One region of the Fundidesulfovibrio magnetotacticus genome, then DNA from elsewhere that is predicted to be linked to it. Evidence: predicted binding sites of a transcription regulator. Region 1 holds the regulator's gene; each other region holds the start of a gene.
What was found. Region 1 encodes sigma-54, which starts transcription at its own class of promoters, with help from an activator protein. Its sites were predicted from a motif close to CTGGCACGGNNNNTGCTT; they were not measured.

Region 1 (9,676 bases):
GCCTGAGGGTGACCATCCAGAAGCTCGATCCCTACATCAACGTCGATCCCGGGACCATGAACCCCTTCCAGCACGGAGAGGTCTACGTCACCGACGACGGCGCGGAGACCGACCTCGACCTGGGGCACTACGAGCGCTACCTGAGCCTCCCCATGTCCCAGAACAACAATTTCACCTCCGGGCGCATCTACAACACCGTCATCCAGAAGGAGCGCCGGGGAGACTACCTGGGCGGCACGGTCCAGGTGATCCCCCACATCACCGACGAGATCAAACGCTCCATCCTCGGCGTGGCCAAGGACGAGGACGTGGCCCTCATCGAGATCGGCGGCACCGTGGGCGACATCGAAGGCCAGCCCTTCCTGGAGGCCATCCGCCAGCTGCGCTCCGACCTGGGCAAGGACAACGTCCTCTACATCCATCTGACGCTCATCCCCTACATCCGCGTGGCGGGCGAGCTGAAGACCAAGCCCACCCAGCACAGCGTCAAGGAGCTGCGCTCCATCGGCATCCAGCCCGACATCATCATCTGCCGCTCCGAGATCGACCTCGACCAGTCGCTCAAGCACAAGATCGCCCAGTTCTGCAACGTGGACCCCGACGCGGTGTTCACCGCCGTGGACGTGAACAACATCTACCAGCTGCCCCTCAAGCTTTACGCCGAGGGCGTGGACCAGAAGATCGCCATCCTCCTGCGCCTGCCCGCCAAGAACGCGGAACTCGCCGCCTGGAAGGACCTCACCCACAAGCTGGCCAACCCCCAGGGCGAGGTCTCCATCGGCATCGTGGGCAAATACGTGGACCTCAAGGAGGCCTACAAGAGCCTCCACGAGGCCCTCATCCACGGCGGCGTGGCCAACGGCGTGCACGTGAACCTGCTCTACGTGAACTCCGAGGAGGTCACTTCGGCCAACGTGGCCCAGCGCCTGGCCGGACTCGACGGCATCCTCGTCCCCGGCGGCTTCGGCTCGCGCGGCGTGGAGGGCAAGATCGCCGCCATCCGCCACGCCCGCGAGAACAAGATCCCCTTCTTCGGCATCTGCCTGGGCATGCAGCTGGCCTGCATCGAGTTCGCCCGCAACGTCCTGGGGCTCACCGAGGCCAACTCCGAGGAATTCAACCGCCTGAGCCCCGATCCCGTGATCTACCTCATGCGCGAATGGTACGACTTCCGCACCAAGAAGATCGAAAAGCGCGACATGGACTCCGAAATGGGCGGCACCATGCGCCTGGGCGCCTACCCCTGCGTGGTTCAGCCCGACACCAAGGCCATGGAGGCCTACGGCAAGGCCCAGATCGACGAGCGCCACCGCCACCGCTACGAGTTCAACAAGGCCTACCACGCCCGCATGGCCGAGAAGGGCATGGTCTTCTCCGGGCTCTCTCCCGACGAATCCCTCGTGGAAATCGTGGAGCTGCCCGGGCACCCCTGGTTCCTGGGCTGCCAGTTCCACCCGGAATTCAAGTCCAGCCCCATGAAGCCCCACCCGCTCTTCCGGGAATTCATCCGGGCCGCCAAGACCCAGCGGGAATCGTAATAAAACCTGCGCCCCGTCGGCCTTCTCCGGCCGACGGGGCCTTCCTCTCCCCCCTCATGCGACCCTTCAAACGCCCCGCGCGCCCCGGCCTCAGCCGCCGCGCCCTGGCCCTGGCCCGCGACGTGCGCCTGCTCGTGCTCGACGTGGACGGCGTGCTCACCGACAACCGCCTCTGGCTGGACGAGCAAGGGCAGTCCCTCAAGTGCTTCTCCATCCCCGACGGCATGGGCCTGAAGCTCCTGGAGCGCGCGGGCATCGAAGTGGCCGCCCTGAGCGGGCTGCCCAACCATCAGGCCGAGGAGCGGCTCCGGCAGCTTGGCGTCACGGCCTTCCACGGCGGCCACCTGCGCAAGCTCCCCGTCCTGGAACGCATCCTCTCCGAGCGCGGCCTCGACTTCCCGCACCTGGCCTACATGGGCGACGACTGGCTCGACGCCGCGCCCATGCGACGGGCCGGGCTGCCCATGGCCCCCGCCGACGCCCAGCCCGAAATCCTGCGCCTGGCCGCCTGGGTCTCCCGCCTGCCCGGAGGGCACGGCGCGGTGCGCGACGCCGTGCGCCTGCTGCTCACCGCCCAGGGAAAACGCGAAGCCCTCTGGCGCGACATCGCCCTGTAGCCGATACGTCGGGCGAAATGCGGCGATGGCCGCCTGTCCGGCCGCGCAGAACCCGGTGAAACCCGCGAAGCCACCCGGGAGTGCGGAGGGCGAAGCCCTTTGCGCGCCGGAAGGTTCTCCCCGGACTGCCCGTTCGTCCGCCCCCGCCGTCCTTGGCGCTTCACGGAAAAAGCCGTCAAGTCTTGCTTCCGGTTCGGTTTTGGTGCATAACCACCGGGCTAGGCGGGCGTCCGGCATTCTTCTTGCTAGCCGCCCGGTCCAATCCACAAGGAGACGACAGCACGATGGCACTTGAGCTCAGGCAGCAACTCAAGCTTTCGCAGCAGCTGGTGATGACGCCCCAGTTGCAGCAGGCCATCAAGCTGTTGCAGCTTTCCCGTCTGGAGCTGGTGGAGACGGTGCAGCAGGAGCTCATGGAGAACCCGCTGCTCGAAGAGACCCAGTTCGACGACGAGCGGCCCGAGCCCACCATCGCCGAGGACTCCCACGCCCCCGACCCCACCCAGGAGGAGGGGGCCATGCAGCGCGAGCTGATGAAGACGGCCGAGTGGGACGACTACCTGGGCGATTTCGCTTCCACCTCGCGCCAGGCCACGGTGCGCGAGCACGAGACGCCCGAGGAGGGCATGTCCTTCGAGGCCAGGCTCACGGCCAAGCCCTCGCTGGAAGGCCACCTGGCGTGGCAGATCAGCCTTTCTCCCCTGGACGCGCGGCAGCAGGCCATCGCGGACGAGATCGTGGGCAACCTCGACTCCGGGGGCTATCTGCGCTCCAGCGCGGAGGAACTCGCCCAGGTGCTTGCGGTCACTCCCGAAGAGGTGGAGGTTGTCATCCAGGTGCTGCAGCGGCTCGATCCCGTGGGCGTGGCCGCGCGTTCGCCCCAGGAGTGCCTGCTGGTGCAGCTGGAGGTGTACGGCTACACGGACCCGGTGCTCCTGGAGATCGTGCGCGACCACCTGGAAGACCTGGAGAAGAAGCGCTACAAGCCCCTGGCGAAAAAGTTCCGCTTGAGCATGGAGGAGGTCAAGGAGTATCTGGAGATCATCCAGACGCTCGACCCCATGCCCGGCTCGCATTTCAGCTCGCCGGACCCGGTGTACGTGAGCCCGGACGCGTTCGTGTACAAATACGGAGACGACTTCGTGATCGTGCTCAACGAGGACGGCCTGCCCAAGCTCCAGCTTTCCCCCTACTACATGGAGGACATGGGCCGTTCCAGCGCCAACAAGGAAAAGGAATATCTCCAGGACAAGATGCGCAGCGCCCAGTGGCTGATGAAGAGCCTCTATCAGCGCCAGCGCACGTTGTTCAAGGTGCTCGAATCCATAGTGAAATTTCAGCGCGAGTTTTTCGAGGACGGCGTGACGCGGCTTCGCCCCCTGATCCTGAAGGACGTGGCCGACGACATCGGCATGCACGAATCCACCGTGAGCCGCATCACCACGAGCAAGTACGTGGCCACCCCGCACGGCATCTACGAGCTCAAGTTCTTCTTCAACTCGGCGCTGGAACTCGACGACGGCTCCTCGGTGGGTTCGGAGTCGGTCAAGGCCGTGATCAAACAGCTCATCTCGGCCGAGGACCCCAAAAAGCCCACCAGCGACGAACAGATCGCGGAGATTCTCAAGCAGCGCCTGCAGGTGAACATCGCGCGGCGCACTGTGGCCAAGTACCGCATGGCCATGGGCATCGAGTCCTCCTCGAAGCGCAAGGACGTTTTGTAGTCAAATCCGCCGCCACGCGGCGTCACCCCCGGAGGTCATCATGAATATCGCTTTCAATTTCAAGAACTTCGAGCCGTCTCCCGGCCTGCAGGAATATGCTGCCAAGCGTTTCGACAAGCTCTCCAAGTACATGAGCAATTCCGACAACGCCGAAGTGGTGGTCACTCTTTCCGTTGAAAAGACCCGCCAGATCGCCGACGTGGTCATCGACGCCGACGCCATGCACATCTCGGCCCACGAGCGCTCCGACGACATGTACTCCACCATCGACATGATCACGGACAAGCTCGACGCCCAGCTGCGCAAGCTGCGCGAGAAGATGAAGGACCGCCGCAAGGCCACCCAGGGCGACGTGACCATGGGCGTGGTGAGCTTCACCACCGAGGGCAAGGTCCACGCCATCGAGGAATCCGACAAGTACAGCCCCAAGCCCATGAGCGTTGAAGAGGCCGCCGAGCAGCTCGACGCCATGCACTACGAATTCCTGGTGTTCCTCGACGCCGAAACCGAGCGCGTCAACGTGCTCTACAAGCGTAAGAACGGCGACTACGGCCTGATCGATCCTGGGGTTTCCCTCTGATGCGCCTGGGGGAATACCTGCGCAAGGACTTCGTCCTGGAGGACCTGGCGGCCGGGGGCAAGCCCGACGTTCTCGCGGAGCTGGTGGCCCCCGTGGCCGCCGCCTTCCCGGACGTGGACCCGGCAAAGGCGCTGCGCGTGCTCATGGACCGGGAGAATCTCGGCACCACGGGCATCGGCGACGGCGTCGCCATTCCCCACGGCAAGATGGATTCGCTCAAGGAGATCGTCATCGTGGCCGGGCGCAGCCGTGCGGGGATCGATTTCGAATCCCTGGACCACAAGCCCTGCCGCATCTTCTTCCTGGTGCTCGCGCCCGAACACGTGGCGGGCATGCACCTGCGCATCCTGGCGCAGATCTCGCGGCTTCTCTCGGACGAGGGCTTCCGGCGCTCCTTCCTGGACGCAGCCGACCACGAGGCTCTCTGGAAGGTGCTTTCCAGCCACGCGTGAACCTGCCGGGCCCCGTGAGGGCCGGCGGCTTCGTCACGCAAACGGACGCGATGTGTGATAGGCCGGTCCCCGCCGCGCGACCACGCGGCGGGGACTTTTCACAAGGAGCGATGCCATGCCGGGAGCGAGCGTCCATCTGCCCGTGGTGGTGATCACGGGCCTGTCGGGGTCCGGGAAATCAACGGCCCTCAACGTTTTCGAGGACATGGGCTATTTCTGCGTGGACGGCCTGCCGCCCGTGCTCATGCCCAAGCTGGCCAGCCTCTTCCAGGGGCAGGCGGCAGTGCGCCACCGGGGCCTGGCCCTGGGACTGGGCGCCACGGACCTGGACGACAGCTGGGAAACCGCCCTGGGCGAGATACGCGCTTCGGGTAGCCACATCCAGATCGTGTTCGTGGAGGCCTCCACCCAGGAGATCATGCGCCGCTACGCCACCACGCGCAGGCCCCATCCCTACGAGTCCGAGGGCTACGGCCTGGGCGAGGCCGTGGACGAGGAGCGCCGACGCATGGCCCCCCTGCACGACGCCGCCGATCTGGTGATGGACACCACCGGCTTCTCCGTGCACGACCTGCGCCGCCAGCTCCAGGAAAAATGGATGTTCCTGGAGGGCCAGGGCACGGCCATGAAGGTGCACGTGATGAGCTTCGGCTTCAAATACGGCATCCCGGCCGAGTCCGACCTGGTGTTCGACCTGCGCTTCCTGCCCAACCCCTATTTCGAGGCCGGGCTCAAGCCCCTCTCCGGGCAGGACAAGGCCATCGTGGACTACGTGCTGGAATCCCCCCAGGGCAAGGCCTTCCTGCCCCGGCTGGTGGATTTCCTGCGGCAGATGCTGCCCCTCTACGCCCAGGAAGGCCGCTACCGGCTCACCGTGGCCGTGGGCTGCACAGGCGGCCGTCACCGCTCCGTGGCCGTGGCCGAGGCGGTTTTTGACAGCCTGCGCGAGGCGGGCTACACCATGACGCTTGAACATCGACACATCGAAAAGGGCTGATCCGACCAAGATGAACGACCAGACCGAAGCGCGCAAATCCGTGGGCGTGATCATCGTCACCCACACCGACTACGGCGACAAACTCCTCAAGGCCGCGGAAATGATCCTGGGTCCCCAGCAGGACGTGCGCTGCGTAAGCGTGAACGTGGGCGTGGACACGGCCGAGACCGTGAAACAGCTCGACGCCGACATCCGCGCCCTGGATTCGGGCGGCGGCGTGATCATCGTCACGGACATGTTCGGCGGCACGCCCACCAACCTCTCGTTGTCCCTCATGGGGCAGCGCCTGGTGGAGGTGGTCACGGGGGTGAACCTGCCCATGCTCATCAAGATTCTTTCCACGCGCACCAAAGCCCTTTCGCAGCTGGCCGCCGACGCCAAGACCGCCGGGGTGCAGGGCATCGTGGTGGCGGGCGAGATCCTGCGCAAGAAGGTGGCGGGGGAGTAGGGCGTGTTCTGGGTGCGCATCGACAACCGCCTGGTGCACGGTCAGGTGATCGAATCCTGGCTGCCCTTCACCGACGCCCGCTACATGGTGGTGGCCAACGACGAACTGGCCCAGGACGAACTGCGCCAGCAGATCATGTCCATCGCCATCCCGCTGGGCATCGACTTCTCCTTCGTGAAGGTGGCCGAGGTCCAAACATATCTGGACTCGCGCAGGCTCATGGAAAGGGACGTGCTGGTGCTCTTCGCCTCCTGCCCGGACGCCCGGCGCGCCTTCGAGGCCGGGCTGGACTTCCGGAAGCTCAACCTGGGCAACCTGCACTACGGCCCGGGAAAGCGCCAGGTCTGCCAGCACATCGCCCTGAGCAAGGAAGACGAAACCTGCCTGGACTTTCTGCGCGGCAAGGGCGTGAACCTGGACTACCGCTGCATCCCCAGCGATCCCGTGGACCTGCCGGGCTGACGCGCCGCGCTTTCCTTTTCCCGCCGATTGGTGCATAGATGGCGAAAGCGCTTCGCCCCGGACAACCCATGGAACTGCCCGCATCCTCCATCACCTTCATCCTGGCCAACGCTTTTTTTTTGCCCTCTTTTCGAGCTTCCGCTTCCTGATCAATCTGCCGCTCCTGGACAGGCCGCTCACCCTGGGCTTCGTCTGGGGCCTTTTCACGGGCGACTGGGCCGCCTGCCTGGGCGTGAGCCTGTTCTTCGAGCTGCTCTGGCTGGACGTCATCCCCGCCGGGACCATCATTCCCCCCAACGCCCTGGCCCCCACTCTGGCCTGCCTCGCGGCGCTCCATCTCTACGGCATCTCGTCTCCGGCCGTTGCGGCAGTGCTCATCGTGGCCTGCCTTCCGCTGGGAAGGCTCTTTTCGCGGCTTGAGAACTACCACCGCGTCTTCTGCAACGAAGGCTTCAACAGCTTCGTGCTCTGGGTGAAGAATCCGGGCCGCCCGGGCGGTCCCGCCGCCATGACCCGGCGCTCCATTCTGGTGATGTTCCCCATCAACATGGCGGCCTTCACCCTGGCCCTGGCGTGGCTTCTGGCCCTGGCGCACCTGGGGCTGCCGCTGCTGGCCCCGGAGCTGTCGGAACTCAAGCTCACGTGGCCGCACCTGTGGGCCGTGGGGAGCATCGGCGCGGTGCTCTCGCTGCGCCACCGCCCGGCCTACGCGGTGGTGCTGGCAGGCGCGTTCCTCGCGGTGTTCAGCCGGATCATCCCATAAGGCTCGCACGGCGCGGGACGAAGGTCTTGGCAAAGGCGGACCTTTGTGATATTTTCCCCAAAGTAACTTCGCACATCACCTCAGGAGGGATCCGATCATGGCAGCGTACGTCGTTGGACACAAAAACCCGGACACCGACTCCGTCGCCTCGGCCATCGCCGTGGCCGACCTGATGAGCAAGCGCGGCATCGAAGCCGTCGCCGCCGCCCAGGGCAAGACCAACCCCGAGACCGATTTCGTTCTTTCGAAGTTCGGCGTGAAGGCTCCCGAGATCGTCACCGACGGCGCGGGCAAGCAGATCATCCTGGTCGACCACTCCGACCTGGCCCAGAGCCTGGAAAACCTCGCCAAGGGCGAGATCCTGGGCGTCGTTGACCACCACAAGCTGGGCGACGTGACCACCCCCAACCCGCTGGAAATGTGGGTCTGGCCCGTGGGCTGCACCTGCACCGTGATCGCCAGCATGTACGACTTCTACGGCATCGAGATCCCCAAGGCCATGGCCGGCATCATGCTGTGCGCCATCCTTTCGGACACCGTGATGTACAAGTCCCCCACCTGCACCCCCGCCGACAAGGCCGCCTGTGAAAAGCTGGCCAAGATCGCCGGCGTCTCCGACATGATGGCCCTGGGCATGGAGATGTTCAAGGTGAAGTCCGCCGTGGACGGCACCCCCATCCGCGAGCTGGTCTTCCGCGACTACAAGGACTTCAACATGTCCGGCACCGCCGTGGGCATCGGCCAGCTCGAAGTGGTGGACCTGTCCATCCTCGACAAGTACAAGGCCGACCTCCAGGCCGACATCGCCAAGGTGAAGAGCGAGAAGGGCCTGCACTCGGTGTTCCTGCTGCTCACCGACATCATGAAGGAAGGCTCCGAGATGCTCATCGTCACCGACGACGCCGCCGTTGTCGAGAAGGCCTTCGGCGTGAAGCCCGCCGGCGCCTCGGTGTGGCTGCCCGGCGTGATGAGCCGCAAGAAGGACGTGGTTCCCAAGTTCGAGAAGGTCTTCGCCGGCTGATTGCCGCCGCAAAGCACGCTTAAGGATTGATCAGGCCCGGGGCGGGAAACCGCTCCGGGCTTTTTTGCGTCCGGGACCAGGCCGATTCCCTAAACACGCGCGGGAGGTCGATGGACACCCCTGGCAGGGCCGTCACCCGGACCACGGAGCTGGTGGCCTCGTCGCTCTCGCCCGGCTCGGGCAGGCGCACGTCGAAGGGGGCCACAAAGACTTCGCAAGGCCTGCCCTCAAGGGGGTAGGCCAGGATGCTGGCCAGACGCACCACAACCTGCTGGTGGCTCCGCGACCGCGCGGGCGTCCAGGCGTGGGCCTCGCCGGGGAGGAAATCCCAACGCTCGTCGTCTTTCCAGGCCAGATAGTCGCCGTAGGTGTGCCGCGCGTCGGCCCGTTGCGCCAAGCCCAGGCTCTGCCTCCGTGGAGGTTCCGCCGTTTCTCTCGAAACGTAACGCCGCCTGGGAACAAGGCGAGCCCGGCCGGGGTCGGCCGGGCTCGCGTCCGTTCGCGCCCTTCGTCAGCCTGCCGTACGTGCGGCGAGGTCGCGGATCAACTCCAGGGCCTCGGGGCCGGGCGCGCGCTCCACGCGCCGGTAGACCCGGCCGTCGGGCGTGCGCGCCAGCAGGCCGTGGTCGAAGAGCTCCCGGCGCAGCAGGGCGTGGTCCCCGAAGAGATGGGCCTGGCGGATCACCTCGTTGACTCCGGGCTCGTCCATGTCGCGCCCGGCGGGCACCCTGGCCCAGAGCGCCCAGAGGCAGGGTTCGCGGTGGCTGTGCTTGCCCGGCCAGCGGATCAGGCGGCCCTGGGCGTCGAAATAGCCCGTCAGGCGTCTGAATCGCCGGGCCTGGGCCGCCGCGTCACGGGCGTTGCGCGCGCCGGGGGGCACCGTTTCGCCCGCCTCGTTCGTGGCGCTGGCCGCGGCCGGGGCGTTCTGGCCATCCGGCCGGACGGGAGCCGCCGGGGCCGCGCCCATGCCCGCGCGCGCCACTTCCGCTTCGCGTGGAGCCGCTTCGACGCCGTATCCGCCGCCGAGCGGGGTTTCAGCCAGGACAGCGCCGTGTTGCTCAGACCCGCCCGGAG
Region 2 (9,676 bases), on a different contig from region 1:
GGTTGCGGCCCTGGAGACGAACCTGAAAGACGGAGGATCACGATGAGCACGAACCTCAAGAACCGCGTCGGCAAGATCGTGGAGCGCATGGGCGACCTCTCCGACCCCGTGGAGGCGTTCAAGGCCAAGGCGCGGGCAATGACTCACGAGGAGCTTCGCGCCGCCCTCCGTGACGCCATGCTCGCCAACGGGTATGACCCGAGCCTTCCCCATGACGAGGCCCTTGCAGCGCACATCGCCAGGCTGGAGGCCGAAGCTGAAACGAAGACGCCCGAGGAACAGGAGGTTGCCAGGCAGCTTGTTGACGTGGTGCGCCGACAGGCGGACAGCATCGCGCGCCTCTTCCCGGAGTCGCCAAGAAGCGATGCGGTCGGGAACGACGCGGCATGAACCCGGCGCGCTGGATCATAAACGGCGAGCCCATGGGCGGCGGCTGCGGCGGCTGCCGTCCGGGTTGTGCTGAGGTCTGCGAGGCCTGCCCCTGTCGGGAGGCCAGAGAATTGCGCCAGGATGCCCCACAGTCAATCCTGGAGGTGAAAGACTCAGTGCGGCGTGCGAACGGCCAGGGCGCGGCCATGACGAAATGAGCGCAAACAATACGCGAATGGAGATGAGGAGGATGGCGAATGTCTGACAAAGCACTGAAACCAGCACGTAAACCGCCCGCCACGGCCTGGAAGCCGGGCCAGTCTGGGAATCCCAAGGGCAGGGCACAGGGGAGCAGGAACAGGGCCACGCTGGCGGCGCAAGCCCTGATCGACGGCCAAGCGGACGCCTTGATGGCGAAAGCCCTTGAGATGGCCCTGGCCGGTGACGCCCCGGTGCTCAAGGCCATGCTGGACCGGTTGTGCCCGCCCCGGAAGGATTCACCCGTCACCCTGGCGGGGCTTCCCAAGATCGAGGGCGCGGCGGACCTGCCCAAGGTCACATCCACGATCCTGGAGGCCGTGGCGCGCGGCGACATCACCCCTAGCGAGGGCCAGGCCCTGACCGGGCTCGTGGAGGGCCACCGCAAGGCCCTGGAGGCGGCGGACTTTGAGAAACGGCTTTCAACTTTGGAAGGTCAAATGGGAGGTACGAGATGAGCACCAAGAACAGATTCGGAGCGCGTATCAAAAAGCTGGAAGAGAACACTGCCAACCGCAAGCCCGTCCTGATCTGGATCGAGCCTGACGAGAACGCGGAGGCGGCCGCGAGGCGGTATTTGAGCGAGCACCCGGAGGACGCGGGCCGGGAAGTGCTGTGCCTCTCCTGGTGTGGATGAACCGGGGCCTTATCGTTTAGTCGCCCAGGTGAACCCGGCAGGGGTAATGGCCTGTCCGGGCCTACGCACCCCGAGCCTTCGCGTACTCGTCTCGGGGTGGGAGCTGGGCGTCCCGATGAACCCAAGAAACGCTTCCAACCGTCACGGCTATGCAACAGGGAGTCCAGCGAACCATGGAGGCGGCTCAGGCTCCTCGCTTGGGATTCGGCAACCTCTCACCAGCGGCGTCCCATTGCGTCAAGCAGCGGCAAGGCGTCCAGCGGGAGGGCTGGCCCGTGCGGGTTCGGTTGGGGCAATGTCATCGTGACCGCATCGAGGGCAGGCTGGGTACATGGCGCGAGGATGGCCGAGGTGTTGGCGTTCGTCAACGGGCGCAAAAAAGCCCAGCCACTCACGTGAGCAGCCGGGCCGGGAAGTCGCTGGGGGTGAGTCTAGTTGGCTTGCTTCATCTTACGCCGCCGCATGAAGGCCGCGCCAGCCGCACCGATGCCCATGAGGAGCATGGTGGATGGTTCTGGGGTGGCGGTAGGATTTGGGTCCTCAACGGGCGTTGCAAGGAAGGCATGCCACTCGCCGTTCATGGTTCTCCCTTGTCCGACAATCTGTCCACGTTCGTTGATGTCAAAGGCCCAGTTGAGTGACATAAATTCGCTTTTGCCAGTAACCAAAGATATTAAGCTGTACATCGTGTTGTCTTCATAGAGGTAAGCTGATGAGTCACCAGGAATAAAGCTTGTACCAACTACTGAATTTTTATTGTTAACCCCAAGTGCTACTCCGAGACCAAGATCTGTATATGACCCGTTGCCATATATGAATCCATGCTGCAGCCTGTCGTCAAATTTTTCACCAAATCTTCCAACTATAACGTTCGCATCATTTACACCAAGCGCACGACTATGACCTGGTAAGGCTAAATACTCTGAGGTCGTCCCGTCATAGACAAAGGCGCGAGTGCGTTGCCACCCATCGACTATTTCTTCTGTTGCGATCATGCCAACGGCAACGTCGTTATTGTTTATAGAGAATGCTTCTCCGCCAAATCCTGAAAGAGTGCTTAACATTTTGAAGCTAGACCCATCGCTGACAAATGGCATCTGGTATACAGGATTATTTTCAAAGTGCATTGCACCTGTGTAGTGTCCGCTGTCATTGACGGAATTAATCCGAGAGTCTGAATAAGTGTTGACACCGTTTAAATTTATATTGGTCAATATTCCTGTTGCTGAGTTGTACAAAAAGTTTCCATACCCAGAGACTGAGTTGTTTTCAATTACTCCATAGTTCCCGGAAACAATCCCGCTATTATTAATAGATGTTGCTTGGCCATAATAATCTCCTGCCCCAACACTTATGATTGAGTACACGCCGCCGCTGTATACAAATGGGAGGGGAGAATTACCTGGGCTTGTATTTAGACTCCCAACCACACGCCCCGAATCGTTAATGCTGACGGCATACCCTCGTCCGAGATCCTGTACGGTGTAGTTGGAGGTTGCAAAGGCGATCGACGGTAATGCGACCAGGATTATTAGGATCACGGCATCTAGGGAACGCCTAGGCATGGGGATCTCCTAAAACGAAATGTTATGTGGAGCGATCATGCAAAATGTGTTCACTCGGTCATAGTGAATGATATCATATGGTTGCGAACACGCGGGGCGCATTGACCGTTCCAGTCGTAAACTTAAGCGACAGCCAAGTGTAAGCCTTCGTTCCAAGGCTTACACGTTATCGTCGGGCGACGGCTTCCGGGAGGGGCCTTGGTTGGGTAAGCTTGATCCGTTCAGGTCAGATTGACGTTGGCAGCGAGGTCGTCATGTCCGTACGAGGGCAGACTGGGAACACGAATCTACTTCCACCATGACATGCGCCGGTTGAGTTTTTGCCAACGGGACTCCTGATCCAGGCACCTGTGCCGTAGTTCATCTTTAAGACCAGCCCGTTCCCAACAATCTTGCGTGGACAAACTGATAAATAGATCACCCCGCTCATGCGCGATTGAATTAAGAAACGAGTTAATCAGCACTAGCACACAGACGGCTGCCAGTATTGGACCGACATAGCGCATACCCGCCTCGCTTACGGCTTGTTGGGTTCTTGGGTTGCCAACTGCACTCCAATTCCATCAGCCACATCCGAAGCCACCTCGCGCCAAACTTCGACGGAATGATTCATGGCCGAGCGCATGGATTTCGCCAGAGGAGGACCACCCAGGGTGGCAGTTTGAAGCGTTGCTAACTTAGCGAAAACTGCACGGGCCTCCTGGGGAGATCTTGCAGCAAGATCTACTAAAACGAGCCGGGTGCGATCCTTTGTGGCGAAAATCCGTGAGAGGAATGGTTCGTCGCTTGGGCCGACGACACCAAAACGTCCATTCCCGTTGGAGAACTTTCCACCACCTAACTGCTTCTTGAGTTTTGCCCAGCTAATGAGAAACGTTCGACTCATGAAGCCGAGCGGCACAGTACCGGCCGTGTTGGCTACATGGGTTAAGGGTGACCATGGGTCATCACCCTTGAGGATGGAGTTTAAGGATCTGCGCCAAACCTTGGCCGGGGTCAGAAGATGACGTAGCTTTAGCCGATTGTGAACAGCCTTCAATCTGGCTGGACGCCGTTGCTGAACAGCATGGGCAAGCATTTTCTCCTCCAGAGTCTATCTCCATGCCAGCCAGATACGCAACGCCCAAGCGGTGGTCAACGGCCTTGGCCCGGTTCCTCAACCTGACGAATTTCGAGGACTTCGCCGCCAGCTACCTGAAAGACGCCAAGGAACAGCTTTGCCGCGTCGGGAAGGCAATCCGCGAGATGCCCGAAGGCCCGGCCCCGGACCAAGACTTCCCAGAGCATCTACGTGTGCAGAAGGCCAGGGCGTGACCGCGCCCAAACTGGCCGATCCAGGCACGGCGTAAAAACGACGCTGACCGAACGCTCGGACGGCCCGTCTCTCACCTGGAGGCGGGCCGTTGCTCGTTTCCCGCCCCGTTGGCGTGGCCGCGAAACGACACCAAGAGGTCACCACTACGCGCGAGGGGCGGCGGTAGGGGAAGGTAGGTCAAAACAAACTCGTGGACAGGAGACCAGGAGGAGGATTGGCGGAAAAAGTTTCACCCGATTTCACCCCGTATAATCTGAGATTGGGGGACAGGTGGGGGACAAAATGCGCCCAACGAAAAAGGGCTCCAAGGCATGAAACCCTGGAACCCTTATCATCTCTGGAGCCAGCGAGGGGACTCGAACCCCTGACCTGCTGATTACGAATCAGCTGCTCTACCAACTGAGCTACGCTGGCGTCGGGCAAAAAGGCATATTAGGCGCAATACGCCTCCAAGTCAACTGGATCGAACGTCTTCAGCGCATGATGGTTTCCAGGCGTTCCTCGAGCTGCTTTTCCAAGGGGAGGGGTGTCGCCTCTTCGCCCCGGCGGTCCACGGCCGAGGACAGGATCGCCGACGCTTCCGCGCGCTCCAGCCGGCCCTCCGGGCGGATCGAAACGTATCGTTCGAGCAGCCCCTGGGCGTTCAGCGGCGCGCCCGACAGCAACTGGCGCTCCGAGACACGCGCCCCCATGAAATAATTCCGGCCCGCAATGTAATGCAGCATGGGTTTGTCGAGCGTCTGCACCGGCCCGGTCAGTGCGGGGAGCGGGAATTCCCGGCCCAGAAGCGCCTCCAGGGAGCAGATCCCCGCCTCCGCCAGCGACGCGCGCACGCCGGGCGACGCCGCCCACAGCGCTCCCGCCGCTGTTACCCCGGGGGCCAGATCCTCCCGTGAAGCCAGGAGAAGCAGGTCGTTCGCCTGGGTCATGAACACCCGAACGCAGGGGAACCGCTCCCGCAGGGTGGAGATCACGGTCCCGAGCACCTGGGCCGAGGCATCGTGGACGTGGACCCACTGCGCGAACACTCCGCCCGGAGCCAGGCACTGGTCGGCCAGGCGGTAGAACTCCCTAGAAAAGAGAGCGTCCACGCCCAGAACCCAGGGATTGCTCGGCTCGGAGACGATCAGGTCCCACTGGTCCGCGGAGCGCGCCAGGATGCGGAAGGCGTCGCCGTGCAGCAGGCGATGCCTGGGCTCCCTATGAACGCCCCCGGTGAACGCTGCGAAAAGCGGAAGCGCCTTGATGACCGAGGAGGAGATTTCCGCCGTTTCGATGGAAGACGCGTCCGCATACCGCGCAAGCTCCCCGGAGGTCACGCCCGTGCCCAGGCCGATCACCAGCGACCGGCCGCGAGAGGGTGCGAGAAGCGCCGGAATGTGCGCCAGCAGGCGCAAAGTGGACATGTCCGCCACCGTGGAGGAGTCGGACTTGCCGTTGACGAACACCGCAAGGGGTTGTTCGGAATGCCAGATTTGCCGAGGAGCGCGCAGCACGGACGCCGTGCCTTCCGGACCGTCCTCCTGGAAGAGACGCTCCACGCCGTCGTGAAATTCATCAAAGAACGTCTTGGGCGAAACACAGGAGGACGCCAGGGGCATTTGCAAACGGAACGTGCCCATCATGAAGCGCTGGGCATCGTACCCCGGCGCGGCGGGGATCAGGGCGAGGGCGGCAAGTGCGGCCAGGCCCGTGGTCAGCCGCGTGCGCGGGCCCAGCTCCCTTGCGGCAAGCCAGGCCCCGGCCAGGGACAGCACGGCGCAAAGCAGATAGATCTGCCCGTTGTTCAACAGCGGATGCAGGAGGATTCCCGCCGCGAGACTCCCCGTGAGGTTGCCCACCGTGTTTGCGCAAAGGATGCGCCCCGAAAGGCTGCCCACCGTGGCCAGATCGCTGCGCAGGCGGTTGAACACCAGGGGCACGGCCGCCCCGATGAGCAGGGCGGGCCCCCCCGCCGCCAGCGAAAGGGCTGCGAATCCGGCGGCCTGGCAGGCCCAGAAACCGGCGAGGTCCGGCGCGAAGAGCAGGCGCAGGCGGTGCGCCCAGTAAGGCCAGGTGTCCAGCGATGGAAACAGCAGGAGCAGCAGGGCCGCGATGGCCATCTGGTTGAGCCAGACAGCGCGCGTCCCCAGCCGGGCGAATCGGCCAGCGAGGAGCGCGCCCGCCGCGATGGCCAGCACGAACATCCCCACCACCATGGTGAAGGCGTAGGCCGAGCCGCCCGACGAAAGGGCCACGAAGCGCACCAGCACGTTTTCCAGCCCCATGGACTGGAAGCCGTTGAGAAACGCCAGCCCCATCAGGGCGAACCCCAGGCCGCGCCCGGGAGAGGACGGCGACGGCGGCCCCGCTCCCGGGCCGCCCTCCTCGTCCAGCGAGCGCCCACCGGAGGAGGCAGAGGCGGCGACGCTCGCGGCGGTCCCGGCCTGAACGGGGTCGCGCGCCAGGGCGAACCACGCGGCGGCCAGCAGATTGAGCGACGCGGCCAAGACCAACGTGCCGGGCAGCCCCAGCTCGGGCACGGCCACATACCCCGCGGCCACCGCACCCAGGAAGGCTCCGGCGGTGTTCACGCCGTAGACCCTGGCATGCACCGCACCGGAGGTCGCCACGTCGCGGCTGAGGGCCTGGGTGAGCAAGGGTGCGGTGGCGCCCATGCACACCGTGGGCGGCCCCACCAGCACCGCCGCCAGGGCGAGCCCTTGCAGGGCCAGGCCCCAGGGAGGCGTGAGCGACAACCCGGCCGAGGCCTGCTCCACGGCGGCGAACAGGGCGGGAAAGGCCAGGCACCACAACCCGATGAAGCCCTCTGCTAGTGCGTAGGCTTTGTAGGGGTTCCGCACGCGCTGAGCCAGGCGGCCGAAGGCCCGGTAACCCAGGGAGAGCCCGCCCAGGAAGGCGGCCAGCACCACGGCCGTTGCCGAGGCGTCGCCGCCCAGGAGGCGGGCCAGGTAACGCTGCCAGACAATCTGGTCCATCATGGCGGCCGCGCCGGTGGCGAACACCAGCGCGCAGACCACGGGGGGCACCGCGACCGGACGCGGCGGAGCGCCAGGGAACGTCCGCCGGGGCCGCGCCACGCTCAGGCCCTGCCGTGGATGGTGGGGGCAAGATCTCCGATGAGGGCCGTCACGCCGTCAACCTCGCCGTGGGACTGCTTGTAGGCGTCGAGCAGCGGCACGAGAGTCGAGTAGTTGCGCTGGATGAAATAGTAGTCGTAGAGGCGCGCGTCCATGTAGGACTTGAGGAAGGAGATGGACAACTCGCCGGGACTGGCGACCTTGCGGCGCTTCCAGGTGCAGTAGTCGTGCAGCCAGCGCCGGGTCTCGTCGTCGATGTTGTCGATGAGGAACCGTTTTGTCGCGTCGTCGGCCATGGGTCCGCTTGCCGTTGGGGTTGAGGCGATGCGCGCTTCCCGCCTCTTGGACAGATAGCGCCCAACGCGCCGGGACGCAAGGAGCGAGGCGCGCGCCATGGGGCACGCCCCTCTCCCGGACAGGCTGGGCGCGCCCTCAACACCCCTTGTTTCGAGAAATTTCGCACGAACTCCGCACGGCGCCGAGCGCCCTGCCGGGAGACGCCCCTGCTTGCGCGCAACACACGTTGACGCCTGCAACATCCTTTGCACGTCCGGTCGCGCCAGAATCCAAGCCGATCCACGCTCCGCCCCTGGGGTCCGCGTCAACTTTCGTTGCTGCCCGGGCCAAACCCTCAGGCAGTTGACGATTTCATCAATACCTTAGAATAACTCAACAAGTTTGCCATCCGCTTCCTGGCACACCCCCTGCTTTATGGGCTTCGTGGATTGGGGACTCCCCCGGGACGCCTGGGGAATACGTCGAACCTAGGTTCAAACCAATTGAAGGAGCCGTTAGGTCATGAAAAAGCTTGTGATTCTTGGAGCCGGCGCCGGCGGTTGCATAATCGCCAACAAGATGCGCCAGAAGCTGGACGAGAAAGAGTGGAAGATCACCATCATCGACCGCAACACGGTCAACCACTACCAGCCCGGCTGGCTGTTCGTGCCCTTCGGCATCTATGACATCAAGGACTGCATCCGTCCCCTGTCCAGCTTCATCCCCAAGGGCGTGGACTTCGTCAACGAGGAGATCACCAACGTCGACCCCGTCGGCAAGGTGATCACCACCACCAACGGCAAGCACGACTACGACTGGATCGTGGTGGCCACCGGCTGCCGCATCATGCCCGACGAGATCGAAGGCATGATGGACGGCTGGAAGAAGAACATCCACGACTTCTACACCCCCAACGGCGCGGTGGACCTGGCCCACAAGCTGGCCCGGTTCGAGAAGGGCAAGATCTGCCTGAACATCGCCGAAATGCCCATCAAGTGCCCGGTGGCCCCCCTGGAGTGGCTGTTCCTGGCCGACTGGTTCTTCTCCTTGGAAGGCACCCGCCACAACATCGAGATCGAGCTGGTCACCCCGCTCACGGGCGCGTTCACCAAGCCCGTGGCCGCCTCCATCCTGGGCAAAATCTGTGAAGAAAAGAACATCAAGATCGTGCCCAACTTCGAAATCGCCGCCGTGGACGCCGAGCGCGGCGTCATGGAATCCATGAAGGGCGACGAGGTGGAGTTCGACCTGCTCGTGGCCATTCCGCCCAACTTCGGCTCCCAGGTGATCATCGACTCCGACATCGGCGACCCCATGGGCTACATGAAGACCGACCACCACACCCTGAAATCGCCCGACTACGAGAACATGTACATCCTGGGCGACGCCACCAACGTGCCGACCTCCAAGGCCGGCTCCGTGACCCACTTCGAGGCCGACGTGCTGGTGGAAAACCTGCACCGCGACATCGAAGGCCTGGCCCCCCGCCCCGAGTTCGACGGCCACTCCAACTGCTTCATCGTCACCGGTTACGAAAAGGCCGCCCTCATCGACTTCAACTACAAGGTCGAGCCGCTGCCGGGCAAGTATCCGTTCCCCGGCATCGGGCCCTTCGGCCTGCTGGAAGAGTCCTACATGAACTACTGGGGCAAGATGATGTTCAAGTGGGTCTACTTCAACCTCATGCTCAAGGGTAAGGACCTGCCCCTCGAACCCCAGATGTTCATGGCCGGCAAGAAGCGCCCCGGCAAGTTCTAGGAGCGGTCATCATGAGCAAAGAGGACCTCATACTCGAAAAACTCGGCAAGATCGAAGCCGAGCTGGCCGTGATGCGCGAGGCCAGGGAGCCCATGGACGACCTGATTCGGGACCTGAACCCGATCATGAAGCAGGCTCTCTATGTGATGGTCAACGAATTCAAGGACGTGGAGGACAGCTTCCAGCTGGAAGACGTGATGCCTCTCGTCAAGAAAGTCCTGGTCAACGTGAAGAACCTGACCTGGGCACTGGAAGCGCTCGAAACCATCATCGACATGTGGCACACCATGGAGCCCATGATGAAGAGCGCCCTGCACAACACCGTGCGCTACCTGGGCACCCTGGAGCAGCGGGGCGTGTTCAGAACCTACGAGGCCATGCTCGAGGTGCGCGCCAAGGTGGCCCAGCACTACGGGCC
Region 3 (9,676 bases), on a different contig from region 1:
GTGGGCTGGCCCGAGCAGGAGCTGCACCTCTCCACCGTGCGGGACTTCCCCGAGCTGGTGCGCGCGCGCGGCCTCACCAGCCAGACCCTCTTCCTGGTGCTGCCCGGCCACCAGGCCGGGACGCGCTCGAAGCTCTACGACCCGGCCTTCGCCCACGGCGCGCGCCCGGCCCGCGAAGACAGCGGACGGAATACCCCATGCTGACCCTCACCGTGACTACCTTGCGCCGCGAGGAGCTCAAGCCCATCACCCGCGACCTCCAGCAACTGGCGACCGCCAACGGCTGGAGCGAGGGCGTGCTCACGCTCTTCTGCCCCCACACCACGGCCGGGCTCACCGTGAACGAGAACGCCGACCCCGACGTGGCCCGCGACATGCTGGACATCCTGGCGCGCCTCGTGCCCCAGCGCGGCGGCTATCGCCACGCCGAGGGCAATTCCGACGCCCACGTGAAGGCCAGCCTCATGGGGCCGTCGCTTTCGCTCATCGTCTCAGGCGGCCGCATCCGCCTGGGCACGTGGCAGGGCGTCTACTTCTGCGAGTTCGACGGCCCCAGGGAGCGCACGCTCTGGGCGCAGTGGACCGGGACCTAGGCGGACCATGCCTGCAGGCCCGCGCGGGGTCGCTCCTCACCCCGGAAGCGTGAACCGGGCGGGCCTTCTCCAACGCCTGGCCCTTTGCCCGGGAGCTGCCCGGTCCCTGCGGCCCGCGACCGCTCCCCCGGAGCGACGGCCCCGACAAGCCGCGTTAACGCCCGCCTCCCCGCTTCAAAAGGACATCGCCGGGGCCTGCGCGGGCGCGGCGGAAAAGCCGGGCAAACGCATCTTCTGAACCACACTTCGAAGCCGTTGATGCGAGGCATGACGACACACCTCAGCGACCAAAAGGGTCGAGAAGTTTTCCACGATAGTCGAGTTTGTTTACACCCCCGCCCCTGGACGAATGGCCCGATCTGGATTCTCAACCATCCCAGACAATGGGGGAATCACGAATCATTTCCCCCTCCCTTCTCAAATCCCACCGCCTCAAGGCATCCTCGAGATGCCCCGGTATGTCGCGACAGACACACGTACTCTGCCGCAAACCGCTAAAATGTCCATTGATCCTAGGCAAAAGGCAGGCATTCGTCGCGAACTTCAGCCATCGGTTTCACCTTGAGCACATCCGCCCGGCTTCAACAGAGCCAGGTTTTCAGGTCTATTTGCCGATCCTCCAGGAACAATATTTGCTTAGGACAGAGCCAGTTCGCGTACTACAAAACCAGATCAGACTAATCTTGTCTGGTGGCTTCTCAATTGCATTGCTTTTCATCACCACAGACACATACAGAGTACACCCAGGAACAAGCCACGCCCAAGGAGACAACGAATGAAAACAATCCTTTTTCTCGCCATGCTCCTTGTCCCGGTATGCTCCCATGCCCAGACAAGCAGCACATTTAACTTTACATACAATTTTGACAAGCTGAGCATTCTAGGGGCCACTCCGCAACCTATCCAGGGAAACTTCACTGGCAATGCAACATTTGAAATAACATTCAGCAACATAGTAACAGGAACATACTCAAGCCAAGCGAACTCTGGCCAGTACTGGAACTCGACAGGAACAAAGAACGCGACATCAACAATTGATCCCATCTGGAAGCCCGCAGAGATGGGCAGCATAAAAGAATCTTCTGTCGTTGTAAGCGACCTGATGGACAGTGCAACACATTCATACGCAAACACATCAATGGTGTCATTTATAAGCAACTATTTCAAACCTGCGTCCGACAACACATGGAATGCCGCCAGCCTTTCCATCGAAGGCCTGCTCCAAGGACCAATCGCTGACAAGTTTTCGTATGACTTTGTAGTCGCGACCACAAATTCAATTGGGTCTAACTTCACTGCAAGGGGGGGACTCGTCCCGGTAACCCTCGTGGGAAGCCAACTCATCCAACAGACAGCATACTACGAATATTCGGGGACCGCCTTTCTGAACAAAGCCATTGCGAATTTCACATCCAGCGGATCAGGCGGGAAAGATGACCCGTACCTGCCGACCTCCGTGGACATTACAACATCCCCCGGAGCACCGCTTGTTGAATATGGATTTTCAGTGGAGTCGACACCAGGCACGATGACATACATCGACCCTGTAGTGGCCGTCGGATACGACTATAAGACAGACGACGGAGCACTGATACAAGCAATCAACCTGCCGAACATCGGAGACGGTCTCTACAATATTTACACCTTCGACAGCTCCGGAGACCTGTTTCAGGTTGCAAAGGATTGGTCATGGACGCAGGACTTCAATTTTAGCGGAACAGGCGTCAACAAATTTCGTGTCGACGGCATAGAAACTGGAGCAGGACTGGATCCAGGCGACTTCAACGCTTTCAATACCGGTCTTTTGTATTCTATCGAGGGAACGCATCGCGTAACCATGACGGCCTTGACCGTAGACACGGACAATCCACCTTCCGCAACTCCTGAGCCAGGGACCATGCTGCTGATGAGCCTTGGCGCCGCGGGCGTCGCCTTCATGAAGCGTCGCCGCGGCGCGATGAATTCCAACCCTGGACGTGCGCTCTAGCCAGGTCGCCATCCGCTTGAAAATTCATAAGGCCCGGCCCCTTCGCGGGGACCGGGCCTCGTTCGTTTCTTCGCGCCGCTGCCGTGCGGCAGCCGCAGCCCTTCGCGCCTAGCCCCGGAGGCCCTCGATGCGCGCGCGCAGCTCTTCGAGCTTGGCAACCTTCTCGCGCAGCATCTCGCCCTTTTCGCGCTCCTTGGCCACCACCTCGGCCGGGGCGCGGGCCGTGAAGTCCTCATTGGCCAGCTTGCGGCCCACGATCTCGGCCTCCTTGGCGGTCTTGGCCAGCTCCTTGCCCAGGCGCGCCAGCTCCGCGTCGAAGTCCACCGCGCCCGCCAGGGGCACGAACACCGCGTTGCCGCCCGCGGCCGCGCTGGCCGAGGCCTTGGGCGCGGCCACGCCGGGACCGGCCGTGAACGTGGCCAGGCGCGCCAGGGACATGATCAGCCGCTCGTTGCCCAGGAGCACGGAGAGGTCCGCCGCGTCGGCGGTGCGCACCAGGCAGTCGAGCTTCAGGCCCGGGCTGATGGAGAGCTCCGAGCGGATGTTGCGCACGCTCACCACCACCTCGCGCACCAGGTTCATGGCCGCCTCGGCCTCGGGGCGCACGCAGGCGGGACGCGCCGCCGGGTAGGCCACCTTGGAGAGGTCCTTCTCGGCGTGGCCGGGCAGGTGACTCCAGATCTCCTGGGTGACGAAGGGCATGAAGGGGTGCAGGAGCGTGAGCAGCTCCGAGAGCACCGTCCACAGGCAGCGCTCGGCCACGGCCTTGGCCTGGGGGTCGTCCCCGGAGAAGTCGGTCTTGATCATCTCCAGGTACCAGTCGCAGAACTCCAGCCAGAGGAAGGAATAGAGCCCCTGGGCGGCCTCGTTGAAGTGGTAGCCCTCCAGGGCCGGTCCGGTGGCGGCCTTCACGGCCTCCAGGCGGTGCAGGATCCAGGCGTGGTGCAGGGGCAGGCCCTCGGCGTCCAGGTCCGCCGCCGGGATCTCGGCGGGCAGGTTCATCAGCGAGAAGCGCGCCGCGTTCCAGAGCTTGTTCACGAAGTGGCGGTAGCCTTCGATGCGGTCTTCCGAGAGGCGGATGTCGCGCCCCATGGCCGCGAAGGCCGCCAGGGTGAAGCGCAGGGCGTCGGTGCCGAACTTGTCGATCATCACGAGCGGGTCGATGACGTTGCCCGTGGACTTGGACATCTTCTTGCCCTCGCCGTCGCGCACCAGGGCGTGGATGTACACGTCGCGGAAGGGCACCTCGCCCATGAAGTGCTGGCCCATCATCATCATGCGGGCCACCCAGAAGAAGAGGATGTCGAAGGCCGTCACCAGCACCGAGGTGGGGTAGAAGGCCGCGAGCTCCGGGGTCTTGTCCGGCCAGCCCAGGGTGGAGAAGGGCCACAGGGCCGAGGAGAACCAGGTGTCCAGCACGTCCTCGTCCTGGTTGAGCGCGCCGCCGCAGGCGCAGGCCGCGGGGTCTTCCCGCGAGACGACGAGCTGGCCGCAGGCCTGGCAGGTCCAGGCCGGGATGCGGTGCCCCCACCAGATCTGGCGGGAGATGCACCAGTCGCGGATGTTGTCCAGCCAGTGGTAGTAGGTGCTGGTCCACTGGTCGGGGACGATGCGGGTGCGCCCGTCCTCCACGGCCTTGCGCGCCACCTGGGCCAGGGGGCCGGCCTTCACGAACCACTGGGGGGAGACGTGGGGCTCGATGACGGTCTTGCAGCGGTAGCACTCGCCCACGGAGTGGTCGTGCTCTTCCTTCTTCACCAGGAAGCCCTGCTCCTGGAGGGCCTCCAGCACCTTCTTGCGGCACTCCTCGCGGGTGAGGCCCGCGAAGTCCGGCCCGGCGGCGGCGTTCATGCGGCCCTGGCCGTCCATCACCTGGAGCAGCTCCAGGGCGTGGCGCCGTCCCAGCTCGAAGTCGTTCATGTCGTGGGCCGGGGTGACCTTGAGCGCGCCGGTGCCGAACTCGCGGTCCACGTAGGCGTCCGCGATCACGGGAATCAGGCGGTCGGTGAGCGGCAGCCTGACCATCCTGCCCACGAAGGCGGCGTAGCGCTCGTCCTCGGGGTGCACGGCCACGGCGGTGTCGCCCAGCATGGTCTCGGGGCGGGTGGTGGCCACCACCAGCTCGCCGGAGCCGTCGGCCAGGGGGTAGCGGATCTGGTAGAGGCCGCCCTTTTTCGGGGCGTGCTCCACTTCCAGGTCGGCCAGGGCGGTCTGGCAGCGGGGGCACCAGTTGATGATGTAGTCGCCCTTGTAGATCAGGCCTTCCTCGTAGAGGCGCACGAACACCTCGCGCACGGCGCGCGAGAGGCCCTCGTCCATGGTGAAGCGTTCGCGGGTCCAGTCCACGCTGGCGCCCATGCGCCGGATCTGGTTGAGGATGCGCCCGCCGTAGTCCTTGCGCCACTCCCACACCTTCTCCACGAAGGCCTCGCGGCCCAGCGCCTGGCGCGTGACGCCCTCCTTGCCCAGGGAGCGCTCCACCACGTTCTGGGTGGCGATGCCCGCGTGGTCCGTGCCCGGCACCCAGAGCACCTTGCGGCCCTTCTGGCGCATGTGGCGGCAGAGGATGTCCTGGATGGTCAGGTTGAGGGCGTGGCCCATGTGCAGGGCCCCGGTGACGTTGGGCGGCGGGATGACGATGGAGAAGGGTTCGCCTTGGGCCTGGGGGTCGGCCGTGCCGGCCCCGGATTCGCGCCAGAATTCGAGCCAGCGGGCCTCGACCTCGGCGGGTTCGTAGCCTTTGGCAAGGGTGGTGTCGGACATGTGCTCACTCCTTTGGAACGGCCGCGCAATAGCCTGTTTTGCGCCAGTTGTCACCGTGGTCGGGATGGGGCACAACGGGGCCATGTTGGCCGTGCTCTGGGACGAAGCCCACCTCTGGGGCGTGCTGCTGGCGCGCTCGCTCGCGGCCATGGGCGCAAACGTGCGCCTGCTGCGCGCCCACGAGGCCGCCAGGGGCCACCTGGAGGCCCACCCCCCGGCCGCGCTGGTGGTTCCGGGCGGCTTCTCCAGCCGCAAGGCCGCCAGCCTCGGGGGACGCGGCCTGGAGGCCATCCGGCGCTACGTGGCCGCAGGAGGGGCCTATTTGGGCATCTGCGGCGGCGCGGGCCTGGGCCTCACGGTGCCCGGCGGCCTGGCGCTCTGCCCCTGGACGCGCGAGCCCTTCCCCAAGCGCATCCAGCACTTCGCCAGCGGCAACGTGGTGCTCCACCCCCAGGAATCGGCCTTCACGCCCACGGGGCTCTCCGCGCCCCTGGCCCCCGTGTGGTGGCCCGCCACCTTCCGGCCCCACGGCCAGGGGGTGGAGGTGGTGGCGCGCTACGGCGAGCCCGGCCCCGGCTTCATGATGGCCGACATCCCCCTGGCGCTCATCCCGGAGCAGGTGCTGGAAGACTGGGAGGCGCTCTACGGCGTGCGCCTGGCCCCGGCCTTCGCCCCGGGCGACCCCTGCGTGGCGGCGGGGAGCTTCGGCCGGGGGCGCTACGTGCTCTCCCACGCGCACCTGGAATCGCCCGGCGCGCCCGAGGCCAACGCCTGGCTGGCGCACATGCTCTCCGAACTCTCGGGCCTGGAGCTGGCCCCCGCCCCCGCGCCCGCCTGGGCCATCGGGCTTAGGCCGCCCGCCTGGGACGACCCGGCCCTGACGCGCGCCCTGGAGCTGATGCTGGGGGTGGTGGAGCTGGGCCGGGCCCACGGGCTCTTCACCTGGCGCGAGAGCTGGCTGCTGGGCTGGCGGCAGGGGCTGCCCGGCGCGCAGATCTCGGGCGTCCTGGCCATGCTGGACCACGCCCGGAGCCTCTCACCCACCGACGAGGCCCTGTCCTTCCTGGAGCGCCGTCGCAGGGGCTTCGCGCGCGATTCGGAGCTGCTGGCGCGCGGGCTCTCGGGCTACCTGCTGGCCGAGCGCCTGGCCCTGACGCTCTCCCGGGTGGACCCCGAGGCCGTGCCCGAGCGCGGCCTGCGCGAGGCGCGCTTCACGCTCTTCGGCCCCCCCCCCGGGGCGGGCGGCACGGCCGGGGGCCTGTGCGGGCGCGTGCTGGACGTTCTTGAGGAAGCCATCTGCCTGTGCGGACGGCAGAAATCCGGATAGCCCGGTTGACGCGATTCCTTATGCGGTTTAGCGTCCCGGTACATCTCTCTAAGACGTACCGGCCAAACCAGCATGAAGGAGGTTTTTCGTGAACGCCTTGACCCTGGTCTTTGCCTCTCTTTGCGTCTTCGCCATCGCCTACCGCTTCTACGGACTTTTTTTCGTCCGCAAGGTCCTGGGGGTCAAGCCCGAGCGGCCCACCCCCGCCGTCAAGATGGCTGACGGCGTGGACTATGTGAAAACCAACAAATTCGTGCTGTTCGGCCACCACTTCGCGGCCATCGCGGCGGCGGGTCCGCTGCTTGGGCCGGTGCTCGCGGCGCAGTTCGGCTACATGCCGGGCGCATTGTGGATCCTGGTGGGCTGCGTGGTGGCCGGGGCCGTGCACGACTCGGTGGTGCTCTTCGCCTCGGTGCGCCACCGGGGGCAGAGCCTAGCCTACATCGCAACCCAGGAGATCGGGAAGGCTACCGGCTCCGTGGCCTCGGTGGCCGTGCTCTTCATCCTCATCCTCACCCTGGCGGGGCTTTCCCTGGCCGTGGTGAACGCCATGTTCCACAGCCCGTGGGGCACCTTCACGGTGTTCGCCACCATTCCCATCGCGCTCTTGATGGGCGTCTACCTCCACGTCTGGCGCGACGGCGACGTGAAAGGCGCGTCCATCCTGGGCGTGGCGCTCCTGGTGCTGGCCATCCTGGCCGGACCCCACGTGGTGGAGAACCCCACCCTGGCGGGGATGTTCACCATGTCGCGCAACAACATCGCCATCTCGATCCCCATCTACGGCTTCATCGCCTCGGTGCTCCCGGTGTGGCTGCTCCTGTGCCCGCGCGACTATCTTTCCACCTACCTGAAGATCGGCACCATCGCCATGCTGGCCATAGGCATCTTCTGGGTGCGCCCGGACCTTCTGATGCCCGCCACCACGCAGTTCGTCTCCGGCGGCGGCCCCATCATCCCCGGGCCGGTGTTCCCCTTCCTGTTCATCACCATCGCCTGCGGGGCCATCTCGGGCTTCCACGCCATCATCGGCTCGGGCACCACGCCCAAGATGATCGGCTCCGAGGGCGACATCCTCTTCGTGGGCTACGGGGCCATGCTCACCGAGGGCTTCGTGGCCATCATGGCGCTCATCGCGGCCTGCGTGATGGTCCCGGCCGACTACTTCGCCATCAACGCTCCGGCAGCCGCCTTCGAGAAGCTGGGCATGGCCGTGGTGAACCTCCCCGAGCTCTCCACCGCCGTGGGCGAGAAGCTCCAGGGCAGGCCCGGCGGCGCGGTGTCGCTGGCAGTGGGCATGGCCTACATCTTCTCTTCCGTGCCCTTCATGAAGGGCCTCATGGCCTACTGGTACCACTTCGCCATCATGTTCGAGGCAGTGTTCATCCTTACCGCCGTGGACACCGGCACCCGCGTGGGCCGCTTCTTCCTCCAGGAAATGATCGGCCAGTTCGTGCCCAGGTTCGCCGAGAAGCGCTGGTGGCCCGGCATCGTGATCACCAGCGGCATCTTCACCTTCTCCTGGGGCTATCTGGTCTATACCGGGGACATCGGCACCATCTGGCCGCTCTTCGGCATGTCCAACCAGCTTCTGGCCGCCGTGGGCCTGCTCATCGGCACGACGCTCCTCATCCGCATGAACAAGGCCCGCTACGCCTGGATGACCGCCGTCCCGGGCCTTTCCCTGGTGTGCATCACCATGTACGCGGGATTCCTGCAGATCACCAACACCTACCTGCCCAAGAACATGTACCTCCTGGCCACCATGGCCATCATCGTCATGTGCCTGATGACCATCGTCATCGTCAGCGCCTTCCGCCGCTGGATGCAACTGCTCTCCGTGAAGCAGCCCGTGCCCGACGCCTACGGCGAGCCCGTGCTCGACGTGGTGCCCGAGTAGACCTTGACTTCCCCCGGACCCTGGCCTAGCAGCCAGGGTCTGGGAGGATTCGCATGTTCAAGCACCTCGTTCTCGCCCTCGCCCTCGCGGCCTTCCCCGCCAGCGCCATGGCCCAGTCCACCACGGCCGTCGGCCAGACCCAAACCCAGAACCAGGTGACCATCCAGAGCCTGCCACCCGCAGCCACCTGCTTCAACTGCGAGTGCAACAACACGGACTTCACCTGCCGCACCGCCTGCATGGACTACACCGACCTCATCAAGCGCCAGCAGTGCGAGGCCGCCTGCGGACAGACCCTCTCCACCTGCCTGGCCAACGCCCAGAAGCTCCAGCGCGCCGTGGACGAGCAGCGCGCCCTCACCCAGCAGAGTTCCGCCAGCGGCCGCACCAACTGATCCGCTCCCGCGTAGCCGCCAGGCCTGCCCTGGGCTTTGTTCCACTCGACGACAACCGAACCAGCGAGCGCCTCATGAACCGACCTTCACCCGCCGGAAAGGTCCTGCTATTCGGCACCTGCCTGGCCGACGCCGTGTTCCCCGACGCCGGCATGGCCTCCATCCGCCTGCTCGAAAATTGCGGCTTCCAGGTGGCCTACCCCCTGGAACAGGGCTGCTGCGGCCAGCCCGCCTACAACTCCGGCTTCCCCGACGAGGCCCGCGCCGTGGCCCTGGCCCAGGTGAAGGCCTTCGCGGGCTCGGACGCGCCCGTGGTGGTCCCTTCCGGCTCCTGCGCCGGGATGCTGCGCCACCACTACCCCGCTCTCTTCGAGGGACGCCCCGAGCTCTTCGAGGTGCTGGCCTTCAGCGCGCGCGTGCGCGAATTCTGCGAGTTCCTGGCCGAGGCAGCGCCAACGCTCCCCGACAGCGGCCCGCCCGTGCGCGCCGTGTGGCACTCCTCCTGCCACGCCCTGCGCGAGACGGGCTCCACCCCGGCCGCCAAGGCCCTGCTGCGCGCCCTGCCCGGCGTGGAACTGGTGGAACTGGCCCGCGAGTGGGAGTGCTGCGGCTTCGGCGGCACCTTCAGCGTGAAGCGCCCCGAGATCTCCGCCGCCATGGTGCGCGACAAGGTGGAGGACGTGCTGGCCGCCCGCGCCGACGTGCTTCTCA

Region 2: the regulator sigma-54 is predicted to act here: its motif matches at 7,917-7,934, upstream of sqr (type III sulfide quinone reductase, selenoprotein subtype).
Region 3: the regulator sigma-54 is predicted to act here: its motif matches at 1,214-1,231, upstream of NNJEOMEG_RS03450 (PEP-CTERM sorting domain-containing protein).

Annotation. Positions count from the first base shown of each region.
Region 1 is NZ_BLTE01000014.1:118,703-128,378, forward strand. It holds gene pyrG (CTP synthase) at 1-1,538, shown strand, start outside; gene NNJEOMEG_RS15015 (KdsC family phosphatase) at 1,595-2,155, shown strand; gene rpoN (RNA polymerase factor sigma-54) at 2,440-3,879, shown strand; gene hpf (ribosome hibernation-promoting factor, HPF/YfiA family) at 3,920-4,459, shown strand; gene NNJEOMEG_RS15030 (PTS sugar transporter subunit IIA) at 4,459-4,911, shown strand; gene rapZ (RNase adapter RapZ) at 5,027-5,908, shown strand; gene NNJEOMEG_RS15040 (PTS sugar transporter subunit IIA) at 5,919-6,356, shown strand; gene NNJEOMEG_RS15045 (PTS sugar transporter subunit IIB) at 6,360-6,818, shown strand; gene NNJEOMEG_RS15050 (PTS sugar transporter subunit IIC) at 6,901-7,581, shown strand; gene NNJEOMEG_RS15055 (manganese-dependent inorganic pyrophosphatase) at 7,679-8,602, shown strand; gene NNJEOMEG_RS15060 (PDDEXK family nuclease) at 8,622-8,999, opposite strand; gene NNJEOMEG_RS20750 (DUF2087 domain-containing protein) at 9,114-9,676, opposite strand, start outside.
Region 2 is NZ_BLTE01000001.1:172,613-182,288, forward strand. It holds gene NNJEOMEG_RS00825 (DUF5681 domain-containing protein) at 1-46, shown strand, start outside; gene NNJEOMEG_RS00830 (hypothetical protein) at 43-390, shown strand; gene NNJEOMEG_RS00835 (DUF5681 domain-containing protein) at 627-1,085, shown strand; gene NNJEOMEG_RS00840 (hypothetical protein) at 1,082-1,264, shown strand; gene NNJEOMEG_RS00845 (PEP-CTERM sorting domain-containing protein) at 1,696-2,829, opposite strand; gene NNJEOMEG_RS00850 (hypothetical protein) at 3,347-3,907, opposite strand; gene NNJEOMEG_RS00855 (hypothetical protein) at 3,931-4,143, shown strand; tRNA gene NNJEOMEG_RS00860 (tRNA-Thr) at 4,483-4,558, opposite strand; gene NNJEOMEG_RS00865 (fused MFS/spermidine synthase) at 4,618-7,164, opposite strand; gene NNJEOMEG_RS00870 (hypothetical protein) at 7,227-7,520, opposite strand; gene sqr (type III sulfide quinone reductase, selenoprotein subtype) at 8,023-9,258, shown strand; gene NNJEOMEG_RS00880 (helical membrane plugin domain-containing protein) at 9,270-9,676, shown strand, end outside.
Region 3 is NZ_BLTE01000002.1:87,788-97,463, forward strand. It holds gene cobM (precorrin-4 C(11)-methyltransferase) at 1-204, shown strand, start outside; gene NNJEOMEG_RS03445 (secondary thiamine-phosphate synthase enzyme YjbQ) at 198-593, shown strand; gene NNJEOMEG_RS03450 (PEP-CTERM sorting domain-containing protein) at 1,369-2,580, shown strand; gene NNJEOMEG_RS03455 (valine--tRNA ligase) at 2,689-5,343, opposite strand; gene NNJEOMEG_RS03460 (BPL-N domain-containing protein) at 5,426-6,670, shown strand; gene NNJEOMEG_RS03465 (carbon starvation CstA family protein) at 6,759-8,570, shown strand; gene NNJEOMEG_RS03470 (hypothetical protein) at 8,624-8,965, shown strand; gene NNJEOMEG_RS03475 ((Fe-S)-binding protein) at 9,040-9,676, shown strand, end outside.